One region of the Bacillus sp. z50 genome, then DNA from elsewhere that is predicted to be linked to it. Evidence: riboswitches for the same ligand, from Rfam matches in the RefSeq annotation. Region 1 holds a riboswitch; the other holds the start of a gene.

The links. A riboswitch is a leader RNA that binds a small molecule or an ion and turns the genes downstream of it on or off. The one in region 1 is predicted to bind lysine.
Region 2: it holds a riboswitch for lysine, as region 1 does, so the genes downstream of both, AC4G3N_RS08895 (amino acid permease) here and AC4G3N_RS17130 (Na+/H+ antiporter NhaC family protein) in region 1, are expected to answer to the same signal.

Annotation. Positions count from the first base shown of each region.
Region 1 is NZ_JBZFQL010000007.1:56,689-72,703, forward strand. Features, by position in the region: gene AC4G3N_RS17115 (branched-chain amino acid ABC transporter permease) at 1-625, shown strand, start outside; gene AC4G3N_RS17120 (ABC transporter ATP-binding protein) at 600-1,379, shown strand; gene AC4G3N_RS17125 (ABC transporter ATP-binding protein) at 1,379-2,086, shown strand; lysine riboswitch at 2,330-2,510, shown strand; gene AC4G3N_RS17130 (Na+/H+ antiporter NhaC family protein) at 2,657-4,237, shown strand; gene AC4G3N_RS17135 (hypothetical protein) at 4,730-4,993, opposite strand; gene AC4G3N_RS17140 (glycosyltransferase family 2 protein) at 5,212-5,997, shown strand; tRNA gene AC4G3N_RS17145 (tRNA-Gly) at 6,119-6,189, shown strand; gene AC4G3N_RS17150 (B3/B4 domain-containing protein) at 6,247-6,936, opposite strand; gene queG (tRNA epoxyqueuosine(34) reductase QueG) at 7,019-8,158, shown strand; gene AC4G3N_RS17160 (amidase domain-containing protein) at 8,230-9,096, shown strand; gene trmL (tRNA (uridine(34)/cytosine(34)/5-carboxymethylaminomethyluridine(34)-2'-O)-methyltransferase TrmL) at 9,169-9,645, shown strand; gene nfsA (oxygen-insensitive NADPH nitroreductase) at 9,753-10,490, shown strand; gene AC4G3N_RS17175 (PrkA family serine protein kinase) at 10,886-12,781, shown strand; gene AC4G3N_RS17180 (hypothetical protein) at 13,092-13,286, shown strand; gene yhbH (sporulation protein YhbH) at 13,808-14,971, shown strand; gene AC4G3N_RS17190 (FTR1 family iron permease) at 15,054-16,015, opposite strand, start outside.
Region 2 is NZ_JBZFQL010000002.1:623,656-639,670, reverse strand. Features, by position in the region: gene glpK (glycerol kinase GlpK) at 1-168, shown strand, start outside; gene AC4G3N_RS08920 (glycerol-3-phosphate dehydrogenase/oxidase) at 340-2,010, shown strand; gene AC4G3N_RS08915 (lactonase family protein) at 2,149-3,213, shown strand; gene AC4G3N_RS08910 (hypothetical protein) at 3,256-3,435, opposite strand; gene AC4G3N_RS08905 (TlpA family protein disulfide reductase) at 3,572-4,120, opposite strand; gene gntK (gluconokinase) at 4,282-5,820, shown strand; lysine riboswitch at 5,928-6,128, shown strand; gene AC4G3N_RS08895 (amino acid permease) at 6,261-7,700, shown strand; gene cdr (CoA-disulfide reductase) at 7,893-9,542, shown strand; gene AC4G3N_RS08885 (MFS transporter) at 9,921-11,189, opposite strand; gene AC4G3N_RS08880 (helix-turn-helix domain-containing protein) at 11,342-12,547, shown strand; gene AC4G3N_RS08875 (right-handed parallel beta-helix repeat-containing protein) at 13,070-14,344, shown strand; gene AC4G3N_RS08870 (nitrous oxide reductase accessory protein NosL) at 14,341-14,838, shown strand; gene AC4G3N_RS08865 (ABC transporter permease) at 14,908-15,720, shown strand; gene AC4G3N_RS08860 (ABC transporter ATP-binding protein) at 15,717-16,015, shown strand, end outside.

The DNA.
Region 1 (16,015 bases):
AAAGGGAGATTATTTGGCGATTGCCACTCTTGGGTTTGGAGAAATAGTTCGTATTGTTTTTCTTAATATGGACTCCGTTGGTGGGGCAAGAGGGATGATGGTCACGCAAATGACAACCTGGCCTTGGGTTTTTGCCTGCTTACTAGTGACCATTATCGTCATTCGGAATTTCACTAATTCTACTCACGGTCGTGCTTGTATATCTGTGAGGGAAGATGAAACAGCAGCTGATTCCATGGGTATTAACACAACCTATTATAAGGTGGCTGCCTTTGTCATTGGTGCCTTTTTTGCTGGGATTGCCGGTGGGTTATATGCTCATAACTTTTATATTATTAATCCGTCAACCTTTGGTTTCCTTCGGTCGTTTGATATTTTAATATTCGTCGTGCTTGGGGGATTGGGCAGTATGTCAGGTTCTGTGATTGCAGCAATTCTCCTTACATTAATTTCTTCCTTCCTATCAGATTATTCTGATACGCGGATGATTCTTTACAGTATTATCCTAATTGTGACAATGCTGTACAGACCGCAGGGATTGATGGGTACAAAAGAAATTACCTCATTTTTCAAAAGGAAGACAAAAGGAGGCATGAAGGATGCAAACCACCAAACCACTGCTTAAGGTTGACCAAATTGGAATTCATTTCGGAGGGTTAAAGGCTGTAGCAGATGTATCTATGGAGCTGTATCCCGGTGAACTGTGCGGCTTAATAGGACCGAATGGAGCAGGGAAAACCACCTTTTTCAACCTTTTAACTGGTGTGTACGTACCATCAGAAGGAACCATTCATTTAAACGACGATAAGCTTAACAAATTACCGCCTTATAAAATTACAAGAAAGGGAATTAGCAGGACATTCCAAAATATTCGCTTGTTTGGAGATTTATCTGTCATAGATAATGTCAAAGTTGCTTATCATTCACAGGCTAAACATTCTATGCTCAGTTCAATTATACGAATGCCTAATCATTTTTCGGGAGAATTGGAAATGGACCAAAAGGCTGTAGATTTCCTGAAAATATTTAATCTGGATTCTTATCGTGATGAAAAGGCCAAGAATCTTCCATATGGAATGCAACGCAGACTTGAAATAGCCAGAGCCCTAGCAACGGGTCCGCGGTTACTGCTGCTGGATGAACCGGCAGCGGGTATGAATCCGAAGGAAACAAGTCAGCTGATGGAGTTAATCAGCTTAATACGTGAAAAATTTGATTTAACTGTACTTTTGATTGAGCATGATATGCAGCTTGTGATGGGGGTATGTGAACGTATTTATGTACTTGATCATGGACAATTAATCGCACACGGTACACCGGATGAAGTCCGCAATAATCCTAAGGTTATAGAGGCTTATCTTGGCGAGGAGGTTTCCTGATGCTGAAGGTTGAAGATATTAACGTTTACTATGGAAATATTCAGGCATTAAAAGGTGTCTCTTTTCATATTGACGAAGGGGAAATTGTTACCTTAATCGGTGCAAATGGGGCTGGAAAAAGTACACTACTTAAAACTGTTTCAGGTTTACTTAAACCGAAGCAGGGTCAAATCATGTATCAGGGTAAATCCATAGGTGGAAAAGCAGCTCAAGTGATTGTAAAGCAGGGAATCTCACATGTACCAGAAGGACGGCGGGTTTTTGCCAATATGACAGTGGAAGAAAATTTACAGCTTGGTGCTTATTTACGTAGGGATCGAGCTGGGATTAAAGAGGATATGGAGAAGGTATTTGATCTTTTTCCAAGGATGAACGAACGTCTTAAACAGCCGGCAGGAACATTGTCAGGTGGAGAACAACAAATGCTCGCAATGGGAAGGGCATTAATGGCTAAGCCCAAATTGCTTTTACTCGATGAACCTTCCATGGGATTGGCTCCACTACTGGTTAAAACAATTTTCCGCATAATTGAAGAAATAAATAATGCGGGAACAACTATTCTTTTAGTTGAACAAAATGCTAATTTGGCACTATCGATTGCCAACCGTGCCTATGTAGTGGAGACCGGCAAAATCGTCCTCTCGGGTTCGGCAGATGAGTTAACCTCAAGTGAAAAAGTAAAGATGGCCTATCTTGGCGGACATTAAAGGTGAATCACTCCTCTGTAAACTTTTACAGGGGAGTTTTAGTTTTGTGTGGGTTACAGGAACGAGAGGATTGGATTAATTAGCCTAACATGTTATCGATCGGGTTACTCGTTAAGCAATTGAGTCAGGCTTCATCCTAATAATTAATCAGATAATTGTAAAAAAATACACATCTATTCCACATTGTGAACAGGAATGTAATCTGTTATATTAGAATAACAATTAGATAGTACCTTATCATTCCGATGGGGTAGAGGCGCAGGATTCAAGAGTAAGCTATGTGAGGATGACAACAGAGAGCATAGCCGAAAGGGGAAACTGCCGAAGCAAGTTGATTAGTCAGAAATGAATTTGCTGGGGTTGTTTTAAATAAAAGCAACACTGTCATTATAAGAGGTTCTTATAATGAGGAGCTACAGGTCGTGATGGAGAAAGAAAAGCTGATACAGGGCTGCGGTAGATATTTCTCTATTGCAGCCCTTCTTTATTTTCTTTTGCATAAAAGGTAAGAGCGCAAGGGTCAGCACTCACGACGAGTTCCCCTTATTTATTTGGAGGAGGAAAAAAGGAATGGAGTCGACAGTTTATACGCTTATTCCCCCACTATTGGCAATTCTAATGGTGGCTATAACAAGGAAGGTTTTGCTTTCACTTGGTGTGGGGATTGTAGCATCAGCTTTAATGCTTGCTGATTTTAATATTGGTGAGACATGTGTCCTTATATGGGAAGCAGTAAAAGGAATCTTTATATCAGATGGATCACTCAATGTATCCAATATATATATTATTTTATTTTTGCTCATCCTTGGCATCATTACGGCTTTCATTTCAATTTCCGGTGGGAGCCGTGCTTTTGGTGAATGGGCGATGAAGCATGTTAAAACAAGAGTTGGGGCTCAGCTGGTAGCTGCCTTGCTTGGAATACTCATCTTTATTGATGATTATTTTAATGCTCTGGCGGTTGGTCAAGTATCACGTCCGATTACAGATAGACATCAAATACCGAGAGCGAAGCTTGCCTATTTGATTGATTCTACCTCAGCTCCCATCTGTGTAATCATGCCAGTATCCAGTTGGGGGGCTTATATTATTGCACTGATTGGAGGAATTTTCATCACTCATGGGGTGACAGAATACAGTTCCTTATCAGCGTTCATTCAAATGATTCCAATGAATTTTTATGCGATTGCGGCGTTGGCAATGGTGTTCATTGTGATCTATCGAAATTGGAATATTGGTTCGATGAAAGTACATGAGGATAGAGCGGTAAAAGAAGGTATTCTTTATAATCCATCCAAGACAGTTCCAGGTGAATTAAAAGAAGATTTACCGAGAAGTACAACTGGAAGGGTTGGAGATTTGGTAATCCCCATTGTAACTCTTATTGTAGGTACAGTGGCTGCGATGCTTTGGACAGGTTATCAGGCAGTTTCTGGACATGCAACACTTCTCACCATTTTTGAAAATACTAATGTCACTAAATCATTGGTTCTGGGTGGTACAATCGGAATTATTGTAACGTTTATTATGTTTTTACGACAAGTTTTTATTTTGCATGGAATTTCTTTAAAGGTTTTCACAGTAGGAGTAAAACACGGAATCGGCTCCATGCTGCCAGCGGTTTATATTTTATTATTTGCCTGGACAATCGTTGATTTAATCGGCAGGCTTGGAACGGGCCAGTATTTGGCTGGACTTGTACAGGATTTAAACTTAAATGTATCCTTTCTGCCATTACTTTTATTTTTAATAGCCGGATTGATGACATTTGCTACGGGTACCTCATGGGGATCATTTGGTATACTGCTCCCGATTGCAGGAGAAATCACGGCAGCAACAGATATTTCGATGATATTGCCGGCAATGGCGGCTGTATTGGCTGGTGCGGTATTTGGTGACCATTGCTCACCGATTTCTGATACAACCATTCTTTCTTCTACTGGTGCCTGTGCGAATCATATTGATCACGTGATGACGCAAATCCCATATGCTTTAATCAGTGCGGGTATAGCTATGGTAGGGTATATTGTCCTTGGATTTACAGGAAGTACGCCGATGGGATTGATCACGGTCGTTATCTTGCTGGCATCTTTTGTATGGGTATCTAAGCCCAAAAAGCAGGAGCAATTAGAAAACAGTATTATTCATTAATAGATAGGATGGCTGGATACCGGCCATCCTTTTCTTTTTGTCTCTTTAACTAATAATGTGATGTTTGAACCATAAAATGCTCTACTTAAATTTTTGTTGAAAAGGGTTAAAATTGTATTTCTCCTGTTATAAGACCTATATAAATAATTGCAATAAAAATGGCTAATATGGAAAGGGATATTTTATAAAATAAAGAAATAGATTTCAGACGTTTTTTTAACTTATCAGAAAGATGTAAAGTAAGGATTAGTATAGAAATTCCAATTATTATTGCTAGTAAATCCGTGTAAGTAAATGGCTTACTAATATAACTGTCTAAATAAAAATTAGTCAGGATAATCATGCCAATTAGTAGACATTGTATACCTAAATATTTAATAAGGTTCATTTTTATACTCTCTTCTTTGTAAAAAATTAGCTAAGATAAAAAATTGAAAAAGCTCCCATGATAATTGTGGGTTTCCCCCTTTCACTATCATGTAAAGAATTGATTTATTTTATCCGCACAAATTTCCTAATAGTAGTAATGATTATTCCGCATATCAAGGCAACGGCGATGAAGGTAATTAGAAAAAACAAAGGAGAACCAACTGTTCCAAAAGCCACTTCACTTTGTAGCATTTTTACATTTTCCCATTCATCTTTAATATCGGGTTTATAAGTCTTTATAGTTATATAGCCTACGATTAGGGATCCACCAATATAGATTATATGAATCACAAATGAAACAACCAATGATTGAATAATAGTTTTCATTTAAACACACCCTTAAGCACCTTGTATTTCCATTATAATCCATGTTGGTTATTTCAGTAAATAGGACATGTATAAAGTCTGGATAGAGTCTGAAAAACCCATCTGAAGTGTTTAATACATGAATAAAACGGATAAATATTATTATATTTATATAATAATTTACTATTCGGAGAGTTTTATAACTTTTAGGATAAATTTTATCAGGAGGGTGAGGAATCGTGAGAAGCAGTATTCCATTTAGGTCATTGGTATCTATTATCATGCCAAGCTATAATTCAAAGGTTTTTATTCGTCAAACCATAGAATCAGTTAAAAAACAAACCTATGAAAACTGGGAATTAATTATTGTTGATGATGCTTCGACTGACAATAGCAAGGATATGATAAAAGAGTATCTAATGGATGATTCCAGAATTAAATTAATTACCCTGCAGGAAAATGTCGGTCCGGGCAAAGCCAGAAACATGGCTATTCAGGCAGCCAAAGGACATTATATTGCCTTTCTAAACAGCAAAGATTTATGGGCACCGAATAAATTGGAAAAGCAGCTTGAATTCATGGAAGCGCATAACTTGGCATTTAGTTACACTGATTATCAGTTTATTGATGAGGAGAACCAAGCATATGAACCTGTTATTGAGATGCCGGTTCATCTTACATATCAAGATTTGTTAAGAGATACAACAGCTATTGGCTGCTCGACTGTCATGATTGATAAATATAAGGTTGGGAAAATTCAATTAGTACATAACCGAGATATTCCTGAAGACTTCGCCCTTTGGCTTTCTATATTGAAAAGAGGATTTAAAGCGAAGAGACTAAAAAATGTCTATGTTTATCTTAGAAAAAGCAATGATGTTTTGGAAAAAAACAATTACCAAACGGCATCAAGAATCTGGTCGTTATATCGCCAAGTAGAGAAATTAGGTGTTTTTGAATCTGCTTTCTGTTTTGTAAATTATGCAAAACACGAGGCGAAAAGAAATCGAAGCTTAAAAGAATAAGGGAAAAGTGACGCCTACTAAATAAGGGCGTCACTTTTTAAGTAAATAAAAAAATGCGATTTTTGTCGAAAAAAGGTTGAAATCAGGTGAACTTTCTGCTAGTATAATATTTATCTTCTTTGCGGGTGTAGTTTAGTGGTAAAACCTCAGCCTTCCAAGCTGATGATGAGGGTTCGATTCCCTTCACCCGCTCTTGAATTGTTAACAACGCAGTGTTTCGTAACTTAGGAGTACGAAGCATTGCGTTTTTTATATTTTGATAGTATTGCATTCTTGGCTCAGTAGATGGATGGCAGATTCCCCTCCATGGACTTGAATGAACATCTTGGATATCGCGCCCATCATTTGCTGTGCTTGTTCAATGGTGATTTCGGGATAAAAATAAATGATATGCAGTGCATCTGAAGTATGGTCATCCACACTTGTGCGTACAGAATCAACATACGGGCTACCAAAAGGGCCTATTTGATCAAAAGAACCTATAATACCCTCCGATTTATTTACACGGCCATTTAATCCCTCATAGGTATCCTCAGCAACACCAATTCGAAATTCTACATCACCTTTCACAGCTGATAAATCATATATTCCTAATGGACAAGTATATTGCAGGGAGAAAAAATTATTGAGAGCAATCGCTGAGTTGCCTGACGGCGTGTATGCTTCTTTTTTGACGCGTCTAAGTAAGGATTCTACTGAGGGACGGTAACGAGATGGATCACTTCCAGTTTGTTTAAATACTTTCCTCCATGATACAATCCCTTCGTATGCATTCAAGGATTTACTCTCTAGTTCAGTATGTAAATGTTCAATATAGAGCTGAAGGCGTCCTACTAGCATCGGGGGAATGGCATCAGCAACAATTCCTTGATAGCGGATAATACCGATTTTTACATCGCCGGCCTTTGCGAATATCTGGCGATCTACATGAATTTGCATAAATTTACACCTCCAAAATGATTGGATATAGTTTACCATACATATAAAAGTTATTCATTTTCCAGAGAAAGGAGAGGCTAAGATGGATTTTCAAATACTCAAAGATGAGCTTATCGAATATAGCAAGACAATAGGGATTGATCAAATTGGATTTACATCAGCTGATCCTTTCCAGGTTTTAAAGAAACGACTGATTGATCAACAGAACCTCAATTTTGCATCGGGTTTTGAAGAGCCAGATTTAGATAAGAGGACTAATCCAAGAAGGCTAATGCCAGAAGCACAATCTATTATAGCTATTGCTGTAGCTTATCCATCTAAACTCAAAGATGCACCTAAAAGTAAGGTGGGGGATAGACGTGGCATTTTTAGCCGCTCTTCTTGGGGGCAAGATTATCACTATGTGGTGAAAGATCGCCTGAAGAAGCTTGAAGCTTTTATTTTAGAGCGCATGCCGAATTCTTATTTATCCTCTATGGTAGATACAGGTGAGCTGGTTGATCGGGCCGTAGCAGAGCGGGCTGGTATAGGCTGGAGCGGCAAAAATTGTTCGATTTTAAACGAAGAATTTGGTTCATATATGTACCTTGGCGAAATGATTACAAGCATTCCATTTCCTCCGGATACTCCAATGGAGGATTTGTGCGGAACATGTACAAAATGTTTGGATGCCTGTCCTACCGGTGCGTTGGTTCAAGGAGGACAGATTAATGCAAAGAGATGTATATCCTTTCTGACTCAAACGAAGGATATGATTCCTTATGAATTCAGAGATAAAATGGGTAACAGAGTATATGGATGTGATTCCTGTCAGACATCATGTCCTTATAATCGCCGTATAGATTTTCATAATCACCCTGAATGTGAGTCTGATCCTGAGTTGGCAAAACCTCAGCTGGTCTCCCTTTTAAGCTTGAGCAACCGCCAGTTTAAAGAGAAGTTTGGCAGTGTTTCAGGTTCTTGGCGTGGGAAGATGCCCATTCAAAGAAATGCGATTATCGCATTGGCACATTTTAAGGATTCAGAAAGTGTTGCTTCAATTAAAGAATTGCTGCAAAAGGATCCTAGGCCTGTTATCAGAGGTACAGCAGCATGGGCGCTTGGAAAAATAGGTACCGAGGAAGCAATGGCTGTATTAAAGGATTGTTTAAAAGAAGAGACCGATCAGATGGTAGTGGCTGAAATAAATAATGCCTTAGAACGTCTTATGTTACCGGAGTAGCTTTTTACTCCGGTTTTTTGTATGTATTTTAGTCATTCATCATACTTTTTAGAGAAGGAGTGGATGAATGGATGAAAGAGAAACTGCAAAAACTGGTCGAGGAGAGGATACAAAAACTCAAAGAGAATACATCCTCAAATAAGACAGATAATATGGAAACCTTATTGAAGAAGCAGGAAGGCATGCGTAAACGCAATGGAGAAATAGTGAAGGTCATGGCAAAAGGGCATGTGAAAAAAATCAAGGAGCGGGAAGATGTCGTCGATGCTATATATGAGACTCATTGGAAGCTTGTAATGAAGCAAGGGACACAATTTTACATGGAAGAACATGTGGAGCTTCGTAAAGCTTCCTTTAAAGAAACTAAACTCTTGATAGATCAGAAATTAAATGTTAAGCCTCAAATAATGGAACAAGACCTCCTGAGGAGTTTAGATCTTACTTCCTCGCGTGCCAAGATTGCCTATAATCGGTTAAAGGCGGTTCAATACGCCGAGAGATGGTGGAATTCCTTTAATCCCACCTATCCACAATTCACCGATGATTGTACGAATTTTATATCTCAATGTTTATATGCCGGTGGTATACCGATGTGGGGTAAACCTAATCGTTCAAAGGGGTGGTGGATAGAAGGAAAAAGCAATTGGAGCTTTAGTTGGACAGTGGCACATGCTTTTATGCTCATGTTAAAGGCAGCTTCTTGGACGAAGGAAGTAAAGAATCCTTCCCAATTAATGATTGGAGATATTATTTGTTATGATTTTGAAGGGGATGGCAGGTTTAATCATAATACGATTGTGACCGGAAAGGATGAATATGGCTACCCTTTGGTGAATGCTCATACAACGAACAGCCGTATGAGATACTGGAATTATGAAGATTCTACTGCCTATACGCCTAATATCCAATATAAATATTTTCATATAATAACGAATTAGGTCTTCCATTTTTGGAAAAAGAGAAATAGTGTTATAATGAAGGCTGCTTATACTAACCAGAGGTGAGGAAAAGTGTCTTTACATATTGTTTTATACCAACCATTAATCCCGGCAAATACGGGGAATATTGCCCGTACATGTGCAGCTACAGATACAACCCTGCATTTAATCCGTCCTTTGGGCTTTTCCACTGACGATAAAGCTTTAAAGCGTGCCGGCCTTGATTATTGGGAGCATGTAACTATTATTTATTATGCTTCAATTGAAGAATTTTTTGAAAAGAACAGTGGTGGAGAGTTCTTTTATATCACAAAATTTGCGAAGAATTATCATAGTGATATCTCATATGAAGATACCAATAAAGATTACTACTTTATCTTCGGCCGAGAAACGACAGGTCTGCCAAAGCATTTATTAGAGGAACATCCTGAAAGAGGATTGCGTTTACCTATGAATGATACTCATGTTCGTTCGCTTAATTTATCGAATACAGCAGCAATTGTTATCTATGAAGCTTTACGCCAACAAAATTATATTCATTTGACATAACTTCTCTTTCTAGAGAAGTTTTTGTTTTATAAAGAGTTAAACAAAATTTTAGATAACACTTCTATAATTTGTTATATTTGTACTACGTTATAAAGGAGCTGAGTCCAGTGAATGAAACGATTAACCTATTAAATAATCACCGATCGATTCGTAAATTTAAAGAAAAATCTCTCTCAAGGGAGCAGGTTGAAACAATTATAAGTGCAGCCCAGTCTGCATCCACATCGAGTTTTGTTCAAGCTTATTCAATCATTGGGGTCAGTGATCAAAGTAAGAAGAGACAATTAGCGGAGCTGGCAGGTGGACAATCGTATGTTGAACACAATGGATATTTTCTAATGTTTTGCGCCGATTATCATCGCCATAAGATGGCTGCTGATATGGAAGGTATGAATATGGATCACAATCTGGAAAGCATGGAAACATTCATGATTGCGTTAATTGATACAGCCTTGGCTGCACAAAATGCTGCTATTGCAGCTGAGTCTATGGATCTTGGTATTTGTTACATCGGTGGTATACGGAACAATATCGAAAAGGTATCTGAGCTTTTAAAATTGCCTGATCGTGTTATTCCACTCTTTGGAATGGCTATTGGCTATCCAGATCATGAATCTGATCTTAAACCGCGCTTACCGCTGAAAGCAGTCTTTCATGAGAATGAATACGAGGACAAGCAAGCAGAACTCGAAGAATACAACGAAATTATCTCTGCTTACTATAATGAGCGTACAAACGGATTGAGAAAAGATAGATGGACAGAGCAAGTCGTTGGTATGTTAACTAGTAAACAACGTGAATTTATGATGGATTTTGTTAAATCTAAACACTTTGCGCTCAAATAAATAAAAACACAAAATACCCCTCACTTTTATCTCAAAGTGAAGGGTATTTTGTGTTTTGTTGCTATGGGACATGATTATTTTAGTCTTTGTTCCTTAATGCAGTCGTTTCAGCTTTTTAGTTAGTTTTATCATTGTAGCCGCCGGTGAAGATGGCTGCGAGGAATGCTAGGGATACGGCAATAATAATGGCAAGTTTCATTGGATGATCCTCCTTGTATGAATGCTTTGGAAAAAGTATACCATATAAGTTAATTTTTTCTCCACTAAGAATATTTTAGAAAATTATAAAATGGTAATTCATTATGGATTCTTAAGGGGCTTACACATGTTTGCCTATATACGTGCATACAGTATTAGTAGCAGCTGAATCACAGCTAGGGGAGGATTAATACTGAATGGATATCATTAAAAAAATAGAACAATTTAGAGAAGAAGAGGAAAAGCTGAAGTGGGAAGGGACATTCGGTGATTATTTGCAATTATTAAAGAAAACACCCTTAGTAGCTCAATCAGCTCATTCCAGGGTTTACAACATGATTAAGGATGCAGGTGTAGAAATTGTTGATGGGAAGAAAAAATACAGCTTTTTTAAAGATGAATTATTTGGCCTCGAGGAGTCACTTGAGCGCCTTGTAGAGGAATATTTTCATCCAGCTGCTAAACGATTAGATGTGCGAAAACGTATTTTGCTACTAATGGGGCCTGTGAGTGGTGGTAAATCGACCTTAGTAACGCTTTTGAAACGCGGATTAGAACGATATTCACGGACGGATCGGGGAGCGATTTATGCGATAAAGGGTTGCCCGATGCATGAAGATCCATTGCATTTAATACCGGCACATTTACGTAATGATTTCTTTGAGGAGTATGGAATCAGGATTGAAGGTAATCTTTCACCTCTAAATTTGATGAGGTTGGAACAGGAATATGGTGGCCGTATTGAAGATATGCTGGTAGAAAGGATATTCCTCTCAGAAGATAAGCGGATTGGAGTAGGGACATTTAGTCCATCTGATCCGAAATCACAGGACATTGCAGATTTAACTGGAAGCATCGACTTTTCTACGATTGCTACGTATGGGTCTGAGTCCGATCCGCGCGCCTATCGATTTGATGGTGAATTAAACAAAGCGAACCGCGGGATGATGGAATTCCAGGAGATGCTGAAGTGTGATGAAAAATTCCTGTGGCACCTGCTTTCTTTGACTCAGGAGGGTAATTTTAAAGCTGGCCGATTTGCGTTGATTAGTGCCGATGAATTAATTATAGCGCACACGAATGAAACGGAATATCGCTCCTTTATTTCCAATAAAAAGAATGAAGCCCTGCATTCTAGGATTATCGTAATGCCAGTCCCTTATAACCTGAAAGTATCCGAGGAAGAAAAAATCTATGAAAAAATGATTCATGACAGTGATGTATCGAATGTTCATATTGCTCCGCATACTTTAAGGGTTGCAGCCATGTTTACTACTCTTAGCAGATTAAAAGATCCAAAAAAAGGCGATATTGATCTTGTTAAGAAAATGAGGCTATATGATGGAGAAAACGTGGAAGGCTTTAATTCTGCAGATGTAGAAGAATTGAAGAAGGAACATTCGGATGAAGGGATGGGCGGCATCGATCCGCGTTATGTCATTAACCGAATATCTTCAACTATTATTAGAAAAGAAACACCTTCCATTAATGCACTGGATGTATTGCGTTCCCTAAAAGAAGGATTGGATCAGCATGCTTCAATTACAGCCGAGTTGAAAGAACGGTATATGAATTATATCTCACTTGCACGAAAAGAATATGATGATATCGCGAAGAAGGAAGTACAGAAGGCATTCGTTTATTCCTATGAGGAATCAGCCAAAACCTTGATGAATAATTATTTGGATAATGTGGAGGCATTCTGCAATAAGTCAAAACTTCGTGATGTCCTAACAGGTGAGGAAATCAATCCTGATGAAAAATTAATGCGATCTATTGAAGAGCAAATTGGAATTTCTGAGAATGCTAAGAAAGCGTTTAGGGAAGAAATTTTAATTCGAATTTCTGCATATGCCCGTAAAGGAAAGCGGTTCGATTATAATTCTCATGACCGTTTACGGGAAGCAATACAGAAGAAACTGTTCGCTGACTTGAAGGATGTCGTTAAAATTACAACCTCCTCTAAAACTCCAGATGAAAGTCAATTGAAGAAAGTAAACGAGGTAGTTGCCAGATTAATAGATGAACATGGATATAATTCTACCTCGGCAAATGAGCTTCTGCGTTATGTAGGCAGCTTGTTGAACAGATAAGTATTGACGAAGGAGAGCTATCTTACATGTCGAGGTATTCGACTTGTGGATAGTTCTTTTTAGGTTGCTTTCTGAAGATTAATGAGGGCACCTATCTTAGGTTAGCTGAAATATCGAGGGTATCGGCTGGATAAAAGACTAGTTTGGCTGGATTATGACGTGAATCGGCTGCATAAAGGCTAGGATTGGCCGGATACAAAGTTAAAACGGCTGAACGAAGGCTCAGTCTAAGTATTCTCTATGGCTTTAAAATGGGAAAAAATGTTTATTAGGTTGATAGGATGGGAATAGGTCTTATGAGGTGATAGTGATGAAAAAAGACGAAAAGGCAGATACAATCGCTGAAAGTCTTGCTGAAAATGGCTCGATGGCACCGGATCTTGAAGAAATGAAAAACCTTGGAAAACAGATGGAGCACCTAAGGACAAATAAAGAATTATCCAAAGAATATAATAAGCAGCCTGATCCTGTTCAACATGAGGAAGAAGAGGCAGAAAATAAATAAATAGTAGTAGTTTTACAAAACGCTTGGTAAATGGCATCTCCCATTGTATATTCTGTTTGACAGTAGGGGAGATTACTAAGCGTTTTTTTCTTTTGATTAGATATATAGCCTAACACCAAATCGTTGGTTCGGTACATAGAGGTGAAGGGAATCTGGATACTTGGTCAATTTTTAAGATAAATTACTCTTTGCGTTCAGCTTCCATATTTAGCACTTCTCCATAATATTCAGGATAGTAATTTCCCTTTTAATAACTCTCAATGGCTTTATCTGAACCTTAATCTCATAATCTATATTACATTTGTTAATACTTACTAAACTATTCTCAGTAATAAGGATGGTTATAGATTCTATAATTCCAAATGACAAGGGGATAAGCAAAACTTTGTCTTATTTTAAGAATATTTTGGCAATAAATTGTAGTTTACGCATAGGATAGAGTAATCAAACATTAAATTCTAAAAAAGACTATTTAACATCTAGAGTATTATGATAAATGTGTTATAGGAGGGGGAAAAACGATGTCGGATAAGAACAATAGCCATCAGTTCGCCATTTCAAAGGAAGATTGGGCCCTCCATCGAAAAGGTTTTGATGATCAGCAAAGACATCAGGAGAAAGTACAGGAAGCGATACGTAATAATCTACCTGATCTAATAACAGAGGAAAGCATTATTATGTCCAATGGAAAGAATGTTGTAAAAATCCCGATACGCTCTCTTGATGAATATAAGATTCGTTATAATTATGATAAAAACAAGCATGTTGGTCAGGGAGATGGAGATTCCCAGGTTGGAGATGTAGTAGCAAGAGATGGAAGTGGACAAAAGGCGCCAGGAAAAGGAGGAGAAGCTGGAGATCAGGCAGGAGAGGATTATGTTGAGTCTGAAGTTTCTTTATTGGAAATAGAGGAAGCCTTATTTGCAAAATTGGAATTACCGAACTTAAAAGAAAAGGAACAGGGAGATCATACCATTGAGCATTACGAATTCAATGATATTCGTAAAACAGGTTTAATGGGAAATGTGGATAAGAAGCGAACGATGATTAGTGCATTTAAAAGAAATGCACTGGGTGGCAATCCTGGATTTACACCTATTTATCAAGATGATCTTAAGTTTAAAACATGGAATTCAGTTGTGAAGCCAGAATCTAAAGCAGTCGTTTTGGCTATGATGGATACTTCTGGAAGTATGGGGCTTTGGGAAAAATATATGGCACGTAGCTTTTTCTTTTGGATGACACGTTTCTTGAGAACGAAATATGAAACAGTTGACATCGAATTTATTGCTCATCATACAGAAGCAAAGGTGGTAGACGAAGAGGATTTCTTTTCTAAAGGTGAAAGCGGTGGGACGATTTGTTCATCAGCCTATCGGAAAGCATTAGAAATAATTGAACAAAAGTATCCGATGGAACGCTATAATATTTATCCTTTTCATTTTTCGGATGGTGATAACTTAACTTCAGATAATCCTCGTTGCATAAAACTTGTGGAAGAATTGATGGAAGTATCTAATATGTTTGGGTATGGTGAAGTTAATCAATACAATCGTAATTCCACATTAATGTCCGCATATAAAAATATTAAAGATGAAAAGTTTCAACACTATATATTGAAGCAAAAGGCAGATGTCTTTCATGCTTTGCAGTCATTCTTTAAACCAGAAAGTATGATTCATTAAAGTATGTTTCTCTTTAAGGAGTAAATAATTAAATTGCTTAGTATAAAGACGCTAGGGTATTTATCCTCTAGCGTCTTCTGATTTAACTGGACTTCTTGGTATTACTATTTTTTGTTTTATTATAAATTGCTATTGTCACATAAATAAGGATCAAAATGAGTTGACCGGCCATGGTTTCAACTGTTGGATAAAAACCAATTTGATTGAACACGGGTAATTGGTGAATGACGGTCGTCGGCAATATATTGGTGAGCTGTAATGTATGAATGCTTGAACCGATGATTTTAAATGCCAATACATAGATGAAAATGGTGGCTACAAAGAAAAATTTATGCACTTGGATTCGTACACTCATTTTGAAAAATATAAAGGCAACAAGAGCCAGAATGGCTAATGCAATGATAATACCGAGGGTAAAATCAAACATCGGCATGTTGGGGGCAATACCCACGTAAAAAATAATAGTTTCCGCTCCTTCACGGAAAACAGATAAAAACGATACAGTAGCCATGGCAAACACAGATTGTTTTGAGATGGCCTGTCCCATTTGCTTCGATAAATAAGAGTTCCAGGATGCAACATTAGATTTGTTATGAAGCCATCCCCCGACCCCAATCATCATGGCAGCAGCAATTAATCCGACATAGCCCTCCAAGATTTCGCGGCTTGTATTAACGGTCAATGAATTAAAGATGAACGATAATGCCACAGCGGCTACTGCAGATACAAGGACCCCTAAAAGAGCACCCATATAAATCCATCGAGCCATGTGCTCCTGATTCGATTTCTTCAGGAATGATACGAGTACCATAATAATAAGGAGTGCTTCCAAACCTTCACGTAATAAGATCAATGCAGAATCCAAAAAAGTATAATCGCTATCTTCCTGCAATAATTGGATTTCTGTTTTGAAATTAGATAATTGGTTAGTGATCGAATCTGTATCTATAGTATCCTTCGTTAATTCACTGACCAGAATTGGTAAATCACTTTCCAAGTTTGTATATAAGGAACTGTTGCGGGTAGAAACCTCCATTTCAATGT
Region 2 (16,015 bases), on a different contig from region 1:
GCTGCTTATTTAGCTGGGCTGGCTGTTGGATTCTGGGAAAGCCAGGATGAAATTGCTGCGCAATGGATCATTGATAAATCATATGAACCGACTATGGAACAAGAGAAACGTAATGAATTGGTTGATGGTTGGGAAAGAGCGGTTGCAAGTACCAGAACCTTTAAATGATAATTCAATTTTGTATGAGTTTTTCTCAAAAAATGATATAATGAAAATAAGTTAATATAAGGTTAGAGATTTTAAGAGACCGCGAGTACATTCCTTTAAATAAGGGTAATGTATTTTGTGGTCTCTTTTTATTATCTCAATAGCACTTATCAACAGAGGAGGAACAAGAGGATGGGTTTAAATAGTTTAAATAGACATGAATATAAAAATAAATTACAAAACACACATTTCGATGTGCTTGTCATTGGTGGAGGAATTACCGGAGCAGGGATTGCTTTAGATGCAGCTACAAGAGGGATGAAGGTGGGCCTAGTTGAAATGCAGGATTTTGCAGCCGGTACATCAAGCCGTTCAACCAAGCTGGTTCACGGTGGATTGCGCTATCTAAAGCAATTGCAAGTAGGAGTAGTTGCAGAGGTTGGGAAAGAAAGGGCTATTGTTTACGAAAATGGTCCTCATGTTACAACACCTGAATGGATGTTATTACCCTTCCATGAAGGCGGTACATTTGGTAAATTTACTACTTCCATTGGCTTACAGATGTATGATTTTCTTGCTGGAGTGAAAAAGGAAGAACGCCGCACTATGCTTACAGTAGATGAAACAATTGAAAAAGCTCCATTGGTTAGAAAAGATGGCTTAAAGGGTGGGGGCTACTATGTTGAATACAGAACCGATGATGCCCGCCTGACGATGGAAGTCATGAAAGAAGCGTTTGAACAAGGAGCAAGCTTACTGAATTATGCCAAGGTCGAGGATTTAATCTATGAAAATGGAAAAATAGTAGGTGTAAATGTTAAGGATATATTGGATGAGGATTCCTTCCAAATTAAAGCTAGGAAGATTATAAATGCAACGGGTCCATGGGTAGACTTTATACGTGAAAAAGACAATTCTAAAAAAGGTAAAGTGCTTCAGCTTACTAAAGGTGCACACATAGTGATTGACCAATCCCGTTTCCCTTTGAAACAAGCGGTTTATTTTGATACCCCTGATGGAAGAATGGTATTCGCGATTCCGCGTGAAGGGAAAGCCTATGTTGGGACAACAGATACATTCTATGGTCAAGATCCAATCAATCCAAAAATGACTGATCAAGACAGAGATTATATATTGGATGCTATTAACTATATGTTCCCTTCAGTAAACGTTACTAAAGAGGATGTGGAATCCAGTTGGGCTGGAGTGCGCCCATTAATCAGCCAGGAGGGGAAAGGTGCTTCTGAGATATCCAGGAAAGATGAAACATGGGTATCTGATTCTGGGTTAATTACGATTGCAGGCGGAAAATTGACAGGATATCGTAAAATGGCTGAAACCGTTTTGGATTTAGTAGCTAAACAATTCAGAGATGAAGGATATAAACATTTCGGTAGCTGCTATACTGAAAAAATGCCGATATCCGGCGGCCGTGTTGGAGGCTCAACGAAATTTAGTTCATATATAAGCAAAACTAAAGAAAAAGCAATCGGAACCGGGTTATCAGATACAGAAGCAAGAGAGATTATTTCAACATATGGATCCAATGCTCCGCTTCTGTTTGAAATAGCCCGAAAAAACAAAGAAAAAGCGAGCGAAATAGGGCTGCCATTACCAGTATTGGCTAAATTGGGCTATGCAATTGAATATGAATTGGCTTATACGCCGCTTGATTTCTTTAATCGCAGAACTGGCATGGTCCTATTTGATATTAAGCATGTTCATGAATACAAAGATCAAGTGATTTCGTATATGAAAAAAGTACTGCATTGGACTGAACAGCAAACAGAAATGTATACTAAAGAGCTTGAAACTGAATTGCATGATGCTGCGTATCCACAATCCGAGCTGGTTACGAATTAATATAAATACGGATAAATGACCCCACTTCCTTGAAATATAGGTTGTGGGTTTTTTTTTAAGATTCAATATCTTTAAAAAGGGGAATAGAAATGAAACAGAAACTATTAGTTTATTTAACACGGGATGGGGGCAGTCAAGATGAATGAAATTCAAGGAAATAAGAAAAATGAATGGATGATTTATACCGGATCTTATGCAGAAGCAACAAGTACGGGTATTCATCTATTCAAATTGAACGTGAAAGAAAAAAAACTTGACTTAGTTGAGAAATATACGGGTATTGAAAATCCTTCCTTTCTTGTTATAAATAAAGCTCAGACCCATTTATACGCGGTAAGTGAAGTTGAGTATGGGATGGTTGTCTCTTATGCAATCAATCGGCAATCCGAACAGATTAGAGAGTTAAATCGCAAATCTACGAATGGGATGGCACCTTGCTATGTCAGTCTTAGTGAAAATGAATCTTGTTTATACATTAGTAATTATGGTGGCACGGTAACTAGGATAGAACTACAAGAGGACGGAACACTTGGAGAACATACGACAACAAATGAACATGTTGGATCAGGGGTTTGGGCAGACAGACAGGATGCACCGCATGCTCACTCAATCGTACCGGTACCGAATTCCTCCGTTGTAGTTGCAGCAGATTTAGGTACTGATAAAATTTATGTATACGATGATAAGGATTTTGCCAATTTGGCTAAAATGTCTACTATTCCTGGATCGGGTCCAAGACATTTTGCCTTTCACCCTACATTGCCAATCATGTATGTCATCCAGGAATTAAGCAATACAATCGCAGTATTTGAATTAAATGACCAACATATACCGGATTCTCTTCTAGGGGTGGTTACTACATTGCCGGATGATTACAAAGAGGAAAATACAGCAGCCGATTTGCATATTTCAGAGGATGGCCAATTCTTATATGCCTCAAATAGAGGGCATGACAGTATTGCAACGTACAAAGTGGCAGAATCAGGTATACCGGAAATTATCGCATTTACACATACGGAAGGACAGGGACCGAGAAATTTCGAGTTAATAGACGAAGAAAAAGTACTCATTGCAGCAAATGAGCAAAGTGATTCATTAGTTTTATTTGAAATTAATAAAGAAGGTATTCCAACCTTTACAGGGAATACGATTTCTCTTTCGAAACCCGTTTGTGTTCAAGCGATTGCAAGAAATCATGAATGATACAAAAATAGCTGGTTTGGATTCTCCCAAACCAGCTGTTATTTAATTGGATTGTTCTTTTAAAGACTGTGTATAAGCCGTAAAGATACCTAATACAATAATAGCCATTCCGCCGTTTAATAGGGAGTATTGCAAATCCCAATGGCCTGCATATAAATTTTTAATAGACAACACGCTGATTAACACAAGCATTAATGTAATTAAAATATTGTATGCTTTCATTCGTGAATCAACACCCCTTGATTTGTAATTGATCTTTTTCATAGATTTTATTTTACTATGGTTTAGGTATAAAATAAAAAAAGTATAATTTTGTCTTTTTTTGTTATTTTTTATTGGGTATACTTTGGGTCGCTCCTCAATCAATTGTTTCTATCAGATTTTCTATCGTTTCTTTTTGCAAGGGTCCGATCATTCGCTTTTGAATGATGCCGTTAGAGTCAATGAAATAACTGGTTGGGATCGTTATAATTTTATATAATTTAGCAATAGTACCCGTTTGGTCCAGTAATACAGGATACTTGATCTTATACATATCTTGGAAGGTTTGAACGGCTTGCTTGTTTTTTTCTGAATAGGTCATATTCACGCTTAATACAGTGATCTTCCCCATTTTATGTTCACTATAAAATTCATTGAGATCTGGTATCTCTAATTTGCAGGGAGGGCACCAGCTTGCCCAAAAGTTTAATAAAACTTTTTGACCGCGATAATCAGATAATTTTATGGTTTTTCCGTCCGGAGTTTTTAATTCGAAATCAGGTGCAGATTGACCTTCCTTAATTCCTGTTTGAGTCAAAACAGGTATAGATTCCTCTGTAATAGGCTCTTTTTGTGTCTGCGTGTAAATAAATAAAAATATAAATAAAAAGAATGGAGCAAGAATGGCAATTGTTTTATTCTTCAATATGGATGAGGCCTCCTGATGTCCGTTTTTATTTAATAGAAAGTATTTGCCAGTCGTGAAAAAAATAATCAATAGGCGTCAAATTGTGTTAAGTTGTTTATAAAAATATGAATAAAGGTAAGAATCTAGTATTGAGCTTTTAGGGAAGTGAGGGAAGATAGATGTTTTATATAGGAGTTGATATAGGAACCACGAGTACAAAGGCTGTATTATTTTCGGGAGACGCATCTGTGCTCAGCAGCTATCATGTAGAGTACCCATTATATAGCCCGACTCCACTTACAGCAGAGCAGAATCCGGATGAGATCTTTCATGCTGTACTTAATGCAATAAGAGGAGTAATGGTCCAAAGCCAAATAAATCCTGATGAACTGTCGTTAGTATCCTTTAGCTCGGCTATGCACAGCGTAATTGCGGTTGAGGAAAATGGGAATCCATTAACTCAATGCATTACATGGGCTGACAGCCGTTCAAAGAAGTGGTCCGACTATATTAAAAATGAGAGGAATGGACAAAACATTTATCGGAGAACTGGAACGCCAATCCATCCGATGTCTCCTCTAACAAAAATCACTTGGTTGGTGAATGATTATCCCGAATTAGTGAGTAGGACATATAAATTCATTTCCATTAAAGAATATGTTTTCTATAAATTATTTGGGCAATATGTGATTGATTATTCGGTTGCTTCAGCAACAGGAATGTTTCATCTTAAAAATTTAGAATGGGATTCTGAGGCATTGGCAATCGCGGGTATTACAGAGACCCATTTGTCTAAACCAGTACCAACTACATATTATTTATCTGGCATGGACTCCGCCTATGCTGCGGATATGGGGCTGTTGCCGGATACTCCATTTGTAATAGGAGCCAGTGATGGCGTTCTCTCCAATCTGGGTGTCAATGCGATTGATCCAGGGATTGTAGCAGTCACGATTGGAACGAGCGGAGCCATTCGTACGGTAACAGATAGGCCGATTACGGATGAAAAGGGCCGAATTTTTTGTTATGCATTGACGGATAAGCATTGGGTGATTGGCGGACCAGTTAATAATGGAGGTATGACTTTTAGATGGCTAAGAGATGAGCTGGCTTCAGCGGAAGTAGAAACAGCTAAACGCCTCGGAATTGACTCATATGAAGTACTCACCAAGATAGCATCAAAAGTAGCGCCGGGGGCAGATGGACTACTATTCCACCCATATTTAGCTGGAGAGAGAGCGCCCATTTGGAACCCTGATGCCAGAGGATCGTTCTTTGGCTTGGGACTTCATCATAAAAAGGAACATATGGTCAGAGCGGTGCTTGAAGGAGTCATTTTTAATCTCTATACAGTCTTATTAGCTTTGCAGGAATTGATAGGTGTGCCAAGTAAAATCAGGGCAACGGGGGGATTTGCGCGCTCGGAGTTATGGAGGCAAATGCTTGCGGATATTTTTAATCAGGAAGTAGATGTGCCAGAAAGCTTTGAAAGCTCTTGTTTAGGAGCAGTTGTACTCGGCAGATATGCACTCGGTGAAATTGAAGACCTATCCGTTGTATCAAATTATGTGGGAACTACACATGTCCATACGCCGGTTAAAGCAAATGTAGAAAGATACGAGGAATTACTGCCAATTTACATCAATATATACAGAAAATTGGAGACTGAATATAGCAGTATAGCAGCTTTCCAAAACAAATGGATTAATCATAAATAAGTTGATTTGAAAATAACATTGTCGAATAATATTGACAGCATTCGCGTTTTCACTGTATCCTTTATACAGGAATAATTTAATTTAATACAAATCCTCATCGGACTAAAAGATGAGGTAGAGGTCGCGGATTTTATTAGTAAACTAAAAAGAGAGCCGGAAAGCTTGCTGACTTTAGTTGAAAGGAAAATCTGCCGAAGCGCTCTTTTTTTCCGAAGAGAGCAGCTGGGACTGTATCCGAATAGGTGCAGGACTGTCATGGAATATATACATCGCGATATGTATATATTCCATGGAGAACTATCCATTTATTGTCTGGTGTGGCTAATCATAAAATGTTGCACACCTTAACAATAAGGTGTGTTTTTTATTTAGTTTATTTACACAGAAATGGATAATTCAAAAATAGAGAGTAACATGACAGCTTTGGAAGGGGAATTATCGTGCACAATAAGAAGCAACTGGGTTTTTGGATTTTAACGGCATTTGTAGTCGGCAATATGGTTGGGTCTGGTATTTTTATGTTGCCGCGTACGCTGGCAGAAGTAGCTAGTCCTGCCGGAGTAATTATGGCATGGGGATTAACAGGATTGGGTGTACTAACTATTGCGCTGGTTTTTGGGAATCTGGCTGTTCGTAAGCCACATTTAACAGGTGGCCCTCAGATTTATGCTAAGGAATTGTTCAAGGAAAATTCTTTAGCCTCAAGATTATCCGGGTTTATGTCTACATGGGGATACTGGATTGGTAATTTTGCAGGTAATATTGCCATCATCACTACGTTTGCAGGGTATTTATCTACCTTCTTCCCAAGTTTGACTAGTACGGCTGAATTGTTCAGTATAGGGAATTTTAGTCTAAAAGTTGGCAATGCTTTAACATTCCTTGTCTGCACAATCATGCTCTGGGGCGTTCATTTCTTTATTATGCGAGGCATAGAGAATGCTGGTAAATTAAACTTTGTGGCGACTGCGGCAAAAGTACTTGGATTTGGATTATTCATTGTAATTGGGCTATTTGCCTTTGAACAATCTAATATTGTACCGTTTGCGGAAACTCGTATAATTGATGGTGAGAGTCGGGGATTACTCAGCCAGGTAAATTTTGCTGCCGTCTCAACCTTATGGGCTTTTGTAGGGGTTGAATCTGCTGTTGTATTCGCATCAAGGGCGAAGAGAAAGGCAGATGTAAAGAGAGCGACCATTTTAGGGCTATTGATTGCCCTGGCTATCTATATGGGAATCAGTACACTTGTTATGGGATTATTAACACAGGATGCACTTATCCATTCAGAAAAACCATTAATCGATGCAATTGAAACGGTGCTGGGACCTGTTGGTGGGAAAGCATTGGCGGTCATTGGATTGATCAGTTTATTTGGTTCAACAATTGGCTGGATCTTGTTAAGCGCTGAAATCCCGTATCAGGCAGCAAAACAAGGTTTATTTATCCCTAAGTTTTTACAGGTCAATAAGCGTGGGATTCCTAATTTCTCTATGATTGTTTCAAATGGTTTAGGTCAATTATTTATTTTCTCAACTATTTCAAATTCAATTGCTCATGCATTTGACTTTATTATTTATATCGCGACACTTTCTTATTTAGTGCCATATTTAATTTCCTCCTCATTCCAACTGAAATTAGTTTGGACTGGCGAGACATATAAATCTGATGAAATGCGTTCACGAATTATTGATGGTACCATAGCCATATTGGCGACGGCATATTCCATTTGGGTGATCATCAAAGGAACGGCTGATTTAAAAACATTTATTTTCGGTGTTATCCTTCTGGCAAGCGGAATCCTATTCTATCGTTTACTGCCTAAAAATATGGAGGAAGTTAAACAACACGAGAACTATTATTTGAAAAAATCTTTTTAACTGTAATAAGAAGCAAACCCATTGTTAAAAGTGGGTTTGCTTTTTTTGGTATTATTTAAAAGTAAAACGGTGTTATGAAAACTGTTATCGGGAGCAATGATAGAGTGTAATCATGTGAGTTTGATAAATTGACATACCCAATAGGGTATATTACGATTAGACTAATCGATGAACTAATGGAGGTCTATTAAAATGAAGATTTTAATTGTTGGCGGTGTGGCAGGCGGAGCATCTGCTGCGGCAAGACTGCGCCGTCTAAGCGAAAAAGATGAAATCATCATGTTTGAAAAAGGTGAATATATTTCATTTGCGAATTGTGGTCTTCCATATTATATAGGAGAAGTTATCCAAAACCGTACTAAACTGCTTGTTCAAACAGTTGAAGGAATGGGGCAACGCTATAATTTAGATATACGTAATTGGACAGAAATTATCAAAATCAATCGGGAGCAGAAGACTGTCATAGCCAGAAAAGCAATGACAGGCGAGGAATATGAGGAATCCTACGATGTGCTAATCCTATCTCCGGGTTCAAAACCGGTTAGGCCAGCCATTCCGGGAATCGATGAGGCTAAATCTGTTTATACGCTTCGGAATGTTCCTGATACGGACCGTATCAAAGAAAAGGTAGATCAGGATAAACCTGAGAAGGCTGTTATCATTGGCGGCGGGTTTATTGGGATTGAAATGGCTGAAAATTTACGGGAGCGCGGCATAGATGTAACAGTTATTGAGATGGGAAATCAGGTGATGGCGCCAATTGATTTGGAGATGGCTCAAATGGTCCACACACATTTGCGGGACAATGGAGTTCATTTAATACTTGAGGATGGTGTATCATCTTTTGAGAAGAATGGTCGTATCATTCGCTTGAAAAGCGGCAAAGAAGTAGAAACGGATATGATACTTTTAGCGATTGGTGTTCAACCTGAAAGTACCATTGCGAAAGATGCCGGCCTCGAGCTTGGGGTTCGGAATGCGATAAAAGTCAATGAGCATCTGCAAACATCAGACCCATCTATTTATGCGGTCGGTGATGTCATTGAAGTAAAGGATTATATTAACGGAACGGATACTTATGTGCCGCTCGCTTGGCCTGCCAATCGTCAAGGGCGTTTAGTAGCGGATCATATTCACGGGAAAGAAAGTGTTTATAACGGTACATTGGGCACTTCCATAGCCAAGGTGTTTGAATTGACCGTTGCTTCAACAGGAAGCAATGAAAAGATGCTGAAGCGTTTAGGTATACCATATGAGGTTGTTCATGTTGCACCAAGCAGCCATGCTGGCTATTATCCAGGTGCTTCCCAATTGCATTTGAAACTGATCTTCGATAAGGAAACGGGGAAAATATACGGAGCGCAGGCAGTTGGAAAGGATGGGGTAGATAAACGTATTGATGTTATCGCGACAGCTATCAAAGGTGGCTTAACTGTATTGGATCTTCCGGATATCGAGATTGCCTATGCTCCTCCATATTCCTCAGCTAAAGATCCTGTAAATATGGCTGGTTACGCAGCAACCAATATTATTGAGGGAATGGTCAGCACAGTGCAATGGCATGAAATTGATGAGATTGTGGAAAACGGAGGTTATTTAATTGATGTCCGCTCACCTGCTGAGGTTGCTAAAGGAGCAATTGCCGGCTCGGTCAATATTCCTGTTGATGAACTGAGAGAGCGATTATCAGAGATACCGACTGATAAAGATTTATATCTTACATGCCAGGTAGGTATGAGGGGTTACTTAGCTACCAGAATACTTGAAGGAAACGGCATTAAAGTTAAGAACCTTGATGGCGGATATAATTTGTATTCTAAGGCATTTCCTAAAGAAAAATAATAGTAAATGAGAGTTGGAGCTCCCTTTATGCGATAGTTTAGATTATCGCATAAAGGGGCTTTTTTGAATTGCTGAGACGGTTTGTGTCATGCTTGATTTAGAGCTTGGCTGGATTCAAGGGGCGATCGGCCGGATTCAAGCTCAGATTGGCTGGATTCGAAGAGGAATCGGCTGTATTAAAGCAGTGAATCGGCCGGAATCTAGCCCGATTCGGCTCGAATCGAAGTCGATACAGACAGTAACCAGCTAGAAATTCAATCAGAATCAATTCATTATAGAGGAATCTGCAAGATACGCCTATAATCGAGTAAAAACAATTAGGGGAGTATAAAAATGCCCGGCTGGATATAACCCAAGCCGGGCGATACTTCTTTATCATTAACTTGCCAATTCAGATTCCTTTGGTTCTTTTACTTTTGACATGGCAAGAAAGCTAATTAAGAGCAGTGAAAATCCAGTGATGAGAGGTATATAAAAAGCTGGTATGTAGTCAAGCAAGACACCGAAAAGAATCATCCCAAGCGGTGAGATTGCAGATGCAATCGTTTCAACTAATCCGAAAATACGACCAAGATAGTGGCTCGGGGTTGTACGCTGTATTAATACATGAATAGGAATATTTACAACCATGACGATGGAACCTATCATTCCAAGGACGATGATGTAGTAACTGACATTGGCAATCACAGAAGTCATTTGGAGCATAGGAGGCAAGCCAATCATAATGACAAGTATTGCTAAACCAATTAAGCCCAATCTAATTTTCTTTAATTTATCTTTCATTTCAGGACGTTGTGAAATGATCAATGATGTGATAAGTGCTCCAACAGATACCATCGAAGCAGCAATTCCGTATGATTGAGAAGAAAAATTCAGTGATGTGTTCAGGATGTAGGGGATTGCAACATTTATACCCGCAAAGAAGAAGTTAATCCAAAGTGATACTTTGAGCAGGGAGAATAAAAAATCGTTTTCTTTTAAATAGGAGAAGCCTTCAGCCAAACTTTTCATGAATTGCGTCTTTTCCTGTTGTGCCGCTTTCTCAGTGTACAGGTTGAAAATAATAAATAATTCAATTATACCGGCAAGTATAAAGGTGATTCCAGTTAGCAGAATGATTTCCTCAATTGCTAAGAACCCGTATAAAATACCAGCTATGATTGGACCGAGTATACCGGCAAGCGATGATGCGGATTGATTTAAAGAGCCAGCCTTTTGTATAGATTTATCCCCAGCCATTGAGGGAATGGTTGAAGATGCAGTCACAGAAAAGAAAGTAGAAAAAATCCCTAGCAGTACTTCTGATGTATATAACAATGCAAGTGAGAGCCCCGAAAAGTGAGAATAGGCAATCATAAAAAACATGAGTATTCCGCTAAGAATTTCCGTCAATATAATGATTGTTTTGCGGTTAAAGCGATCTGCAAGGGTTCCGGCAATTGGTCCAAAAATAATTCTGGGAACAGAGGCAAACACAAGAGCAAGTGCAAAACTTGTACCCGAACCGGTAATTTTTAAAATGTATAATCCGATGGCGAATGAATAGATGCTTGCACCAAATAATGAAATAAATTTTCCAATAAAAAACAATAAAATATTCCTTGCGCTTAATCTCTCTTGTTCTGCTTCGGTATAACGTACACTCATGGGCTTTTCTCCTTTAGTTTAAAAGTTTAATGTCATTAAACTTATTATATAAATACTAATTTTTGGAAGTCAACAAAAAGTTTAAAATAATTAAACTTTAATTTGTGGATCAGAATTATTTACCGTATACTTTCCATAAGGAGGGGATAACCATGCTGGGCAATAAAATTAAAACGTTACGGAAAGCTTTAGGGATGACCCAATCCGAGTTGGCTGGAAATCGATTGACAAAAGGAATGCTGAGCCAAATTGAAAACAGTAAAGCAACCCCATCGATGAGCACACTTGAATATCTTGCTCAACAGCTTGGTTGTGAACCTAGTGATCTTCTGAATGAGAAAGAGGATTATCTACCTTTATTAAATGAGATAAAGAATGATAAAAAACAAGAGAATTATTCAGCTATTTACGATAAATTATCCCATGTGGTTTCTGAAAATATGCCTCAGGGAGTAATGGAGGCGAAGTTATACAGCCTTTATGCGGAAGCAGGCCTTTATTTAGATAAACCAAACATGAAGAAATATATCGAATTGGCAGCCTCCTATTTTAAGATGAATTCTTTATTCTTAGACAGTGCTGAAACATTATGGATTTATCATCAGTATCGTTTGTCTCATGGAAATTGGGATGAATCTTTATCCATTTTGAATGAAATTAGAAAATTCTACTCTGGTAATGGACTTGAAGAAAATACGGTATTTCAATTAAAGCTTTTATTGGATGAAGGAATCGTCTTATTAGCGTTGGAAGAATATAAAGAATCCCATACAAGAATGCAGGAAGCCATCGCATTGTCCAAAGAGACGAATGTCTATTATCGTATGGATGATATATACAGGATTGCTTCCAATTATCCGCTTGTGATGAAGGATGATAAGGAGTTTCTTAGATTAATCAGTAAATCTCGTCAATATGCGATTTTTTCGGAAAATAAGATTGCATTGATGATGTTTCCACTTTTATATGCGGTTTATCATAATGAAATAACAAAAGACTACAAAAAAGCTATTCACTACCTAGAAGAATTTGCGATAAATCCGGAAAAGATAGACGAACTTTATTATCTGGAATATGGGAAAGCACTATATGGTCTGGGAGAAATTGATCGAGCTTTGGAAAATCTGCTTAAATGTCATCTATCCGGTGCGTTGGTGCATCCAATCGATGTAGGAATGGTACAGTCTGCAGGAATCTATATTGCTCTTTGTTTAAATCAACAGGGCCACAAGGATGAAGCCCTGGAGCAAATTAACAAAACATGTGATTTAATAAAGAATATGCCGAAATCTATTTATTATAAAAGGGCTGTTGAGGTTAAAGAAACATTGCTAAATGATAATGGAACTGTACATTGAAATTATGTGTGGCTGTTCATTCAGTTCCTTTTTCCATTTGTTTCAAAGATTTAGGTTAACGTTTGTAAACGCTTCACCTAAATATACAATGTCGTTAGGACACAGTGGTGATAATAATGTTGACAGATGGTAGTGGGCTTTTATTTTATGTTCCAATCCATTCATATCTGGCATTCAAATGTCTATTAAGATTTTCGGTTAGTTTACTTACCCTATTCGGTCATTGCTTCGCAAGAACTCTTCCTATCCCTCTAATATCTCCCTGGTTACTTCCCCTGCACAAGAATAATCTTCTGCAATAATAGTTGCCTGTAAATTTAACCTATTAAACTTCTATGCTGAAACATATAAAATTCTCCATAAAATAGCTCCTAATACAATATGATGATGGGCTTGATACCTTTATGCTGGAAAATATAATTATTTTTCAAGTAAAATAATTATATAAATTATAATGAATATGATCATACCATCAACTGCTTAAAGTGGAGCAAACGATTGATAGAAAAAGGTGGGTTAATGATGAAAAGGTTACGCATCTTTTTAGTGTTTGTAGCGTTATTGATTATATATGAACCGAGTAGTTTCGCAGAATCAACTCTGCAGCAGCAAATTGACCAAACGCCCATTGGAGGAACATTGATTGTTAAAAGCGGTACCTATGAAGATCCGGTTTCCATTAATAAGCCAATGACCATTAAAGGAACAGAAAATACAGTGCTGAGTTATACAGGAGAGGGATCCTTTATAAACATTTCTGGTGAGGGTGTACAAATATCAAATATTGAAATAGAGGCAACACGCCTACCAATTGAGGAATCTGCAATTGTGCTGGCTGGAAATTATCATAAACTTAACAATCTCACAATCAAGTCAGCTGGGACTGGTATTAAACTGGATAAGGCGAATCATGTAAGTGTGCTAGAAAGTTCATTTACAGGGACATCTGAAGGCCATGCTATTAATCTGTGGGAGTCAAATTACAACACGTTCGGTAAAAATTCAATACGGAATGTTCAGGATGGATTTTATGTAGAATACAGCCACCATAATACATTTAAAAATAATAAAATTTGGGATGCCCATTATGGGGTGCATTTAATGTATTCCAATTCCTGTTTGATTGAAGAAAATGAATCATTCAATAACTTTACCGGCGCCATGATTATGGGGGCTGAAGATGCAATGGTACGTAAGAATACATTCACCGAAAATAATGAAAATGTGAATTCTCAGGGTTTGTTACTATATGACTCTAGGAATGTTACTGTTGAAACAAATGAGATTCACAATAACCGGATTGGCATATTTATTGAAAAGGCCAATGTGAATACCGTTAAGGATAACAGGCTGCAATCAAATTTTGTAGGTATTCAGTTTAAAGAATCAGAGAATAATCGAATCTATCAAAATGATTTTCTGGGTAATGTAAATGACGCTCAGGCTATTGAAAGTGAAGGGAATCAATTGGATGGGAACTACTGGGACGCATCAGCGAAAATAGATTCAGACGGAGATGGTATAAGTAATTTAATCTACCGAGCCGATCCTTATTTTCTGGCTTTGACAGAGGAAGTTCCTGAGTATCAACTCTTTTTTCAGGCACCGGGCATGACAATTCTGCAAAAAATGCTGAAAAGTACCGATGAAGAGCTATTAACGGACTCAGGTCCCTTAATGGACCCTATCCAATCAAACAATCAAAACAATCAAGCTGATCTGCCAGTATGGATAGTCAGCGGATTATTGTATATAGGCAGTTTATTTCTATTCATAAAAGGGAGGAAACAACGATGAAACAATCATTATGGAAAATTGCGTTAATCGGAATTGCAGTTATGCTTATGTCTGCTTGCGGTAATGAATCGACTGAGCCAGTGGAAATTGATTCGAAGACTGACACATGCGCAAACTGTAATATGTCGGTTGCGGATAATCAGCATGCAACAGAAATTATCTTAACTGATGGTAAAACATTTGTTTTTGATGATATCGGTTGCATGTTTAATTGGACAGATGAAAACGAGAATAAGGAAATTGAGAAGACCTTTGTACGTGATTATCATTCTAAAGAATGGATAGAATTTGAAAAATCCTATTTCGTATATGGAGAAGAAATCAAGACGCCAATGTCATACAATGTAATTTCTTTTGAAGACCAATCAAGTGCTGAAGAATTTGCTGAAGAATCAGGGGGAAGTTTATTATCCTATGAAGATTTACAAAAACATGATTGGAAACAGCATAAAGAGATGAATCATAAGGAAACGGACAGTCATAGCCATAGTTAACAGGTGAAAAAAACAAGGCAGCCGGCATGGTTGCCTTTTATTTAGATGTCGTCACGGGAGGTAAGAAGAATGTGGAACATATGGAGCTCTGAATGGAGAATGACATCACGGGGCCGTTCGTATTATTCAATCGCCATTCTATGGATTGTTGTCATTTCTCTTTTATTGGCATTGGAGCGGACAAATGGAGCAATCTCAGGATATACAAATATTACGGGAACAGTCGTTAATATTATGTTATATATATTGCCATTATTTATGTTGATTTTTGGCTCTTTTTCAATAGCTAATGAAATGGAAAATGGCCAATGGAGATTATTATGTACGTATCCATTAGATATCGTCTCCTACTTCTTTGGTAAACTTGGAGGCCAGTTTACTGCCCAGGCAGTGTGTTTTTCACTGGCGTATTGGTTGAGTATGGTAATTGGGTTGCTGACTGGGATTGATATTTCGTTAACTTGGATGCTTGTGCTTTTTCTATTTAGTATGCTGTTAATCTTGTTTTTCCTGACACTTGGCCTTTTTATAGGATCATTTGTAAGCACGAAATGGCAGGCACTTACTCTATCTGTTGCAGTCTGGTTTCTTCTTATTATGATATGGCCGACTGCGTTAATTGCTATTTTAGGTGCTTTACCTTATTCAATGATAGGAGTGCTTATGAAAATTGCGATGATCATAAATCCAGCAGAATTCTTACGCTTTTTCTTGGTGATTAGATTGGACGGCGGTTCTATCTTCGGCCAAGCCTATGATGGATTGGTTCCGCTATTTAATGAAGGAATTGTATGGGGTGTACTATTCTTATATGCGTTTGTATTTATTGCTGCGTTAGGCTTTATTGCAATTTGGTATTTAAAAAGGAGAAGAGCACAATGACAGGGTTAGAAGTGACTGATATCTCAAAACACTATAAAACCAATACAGCGTTGCAGCCATTTTCGTTGGCAGTGAAGGAAGGGCAATGTGTTTCTTTATGCGGAGGGAATGGTGCTGGAAAAAGTACTATCCTGAATATTTTGGCCAGTATCTCTTCCCCCTCAGCCGGAACCGTTCTGTTGGATGGGGTCAATATGACTGCACAAAATAAAGAATATGTATCATTGATCGGTTATATGCCTGATGAATTTTATGCTCAGGGCGACATGAATGTGGGAGAGTTTATGTCTTTTTA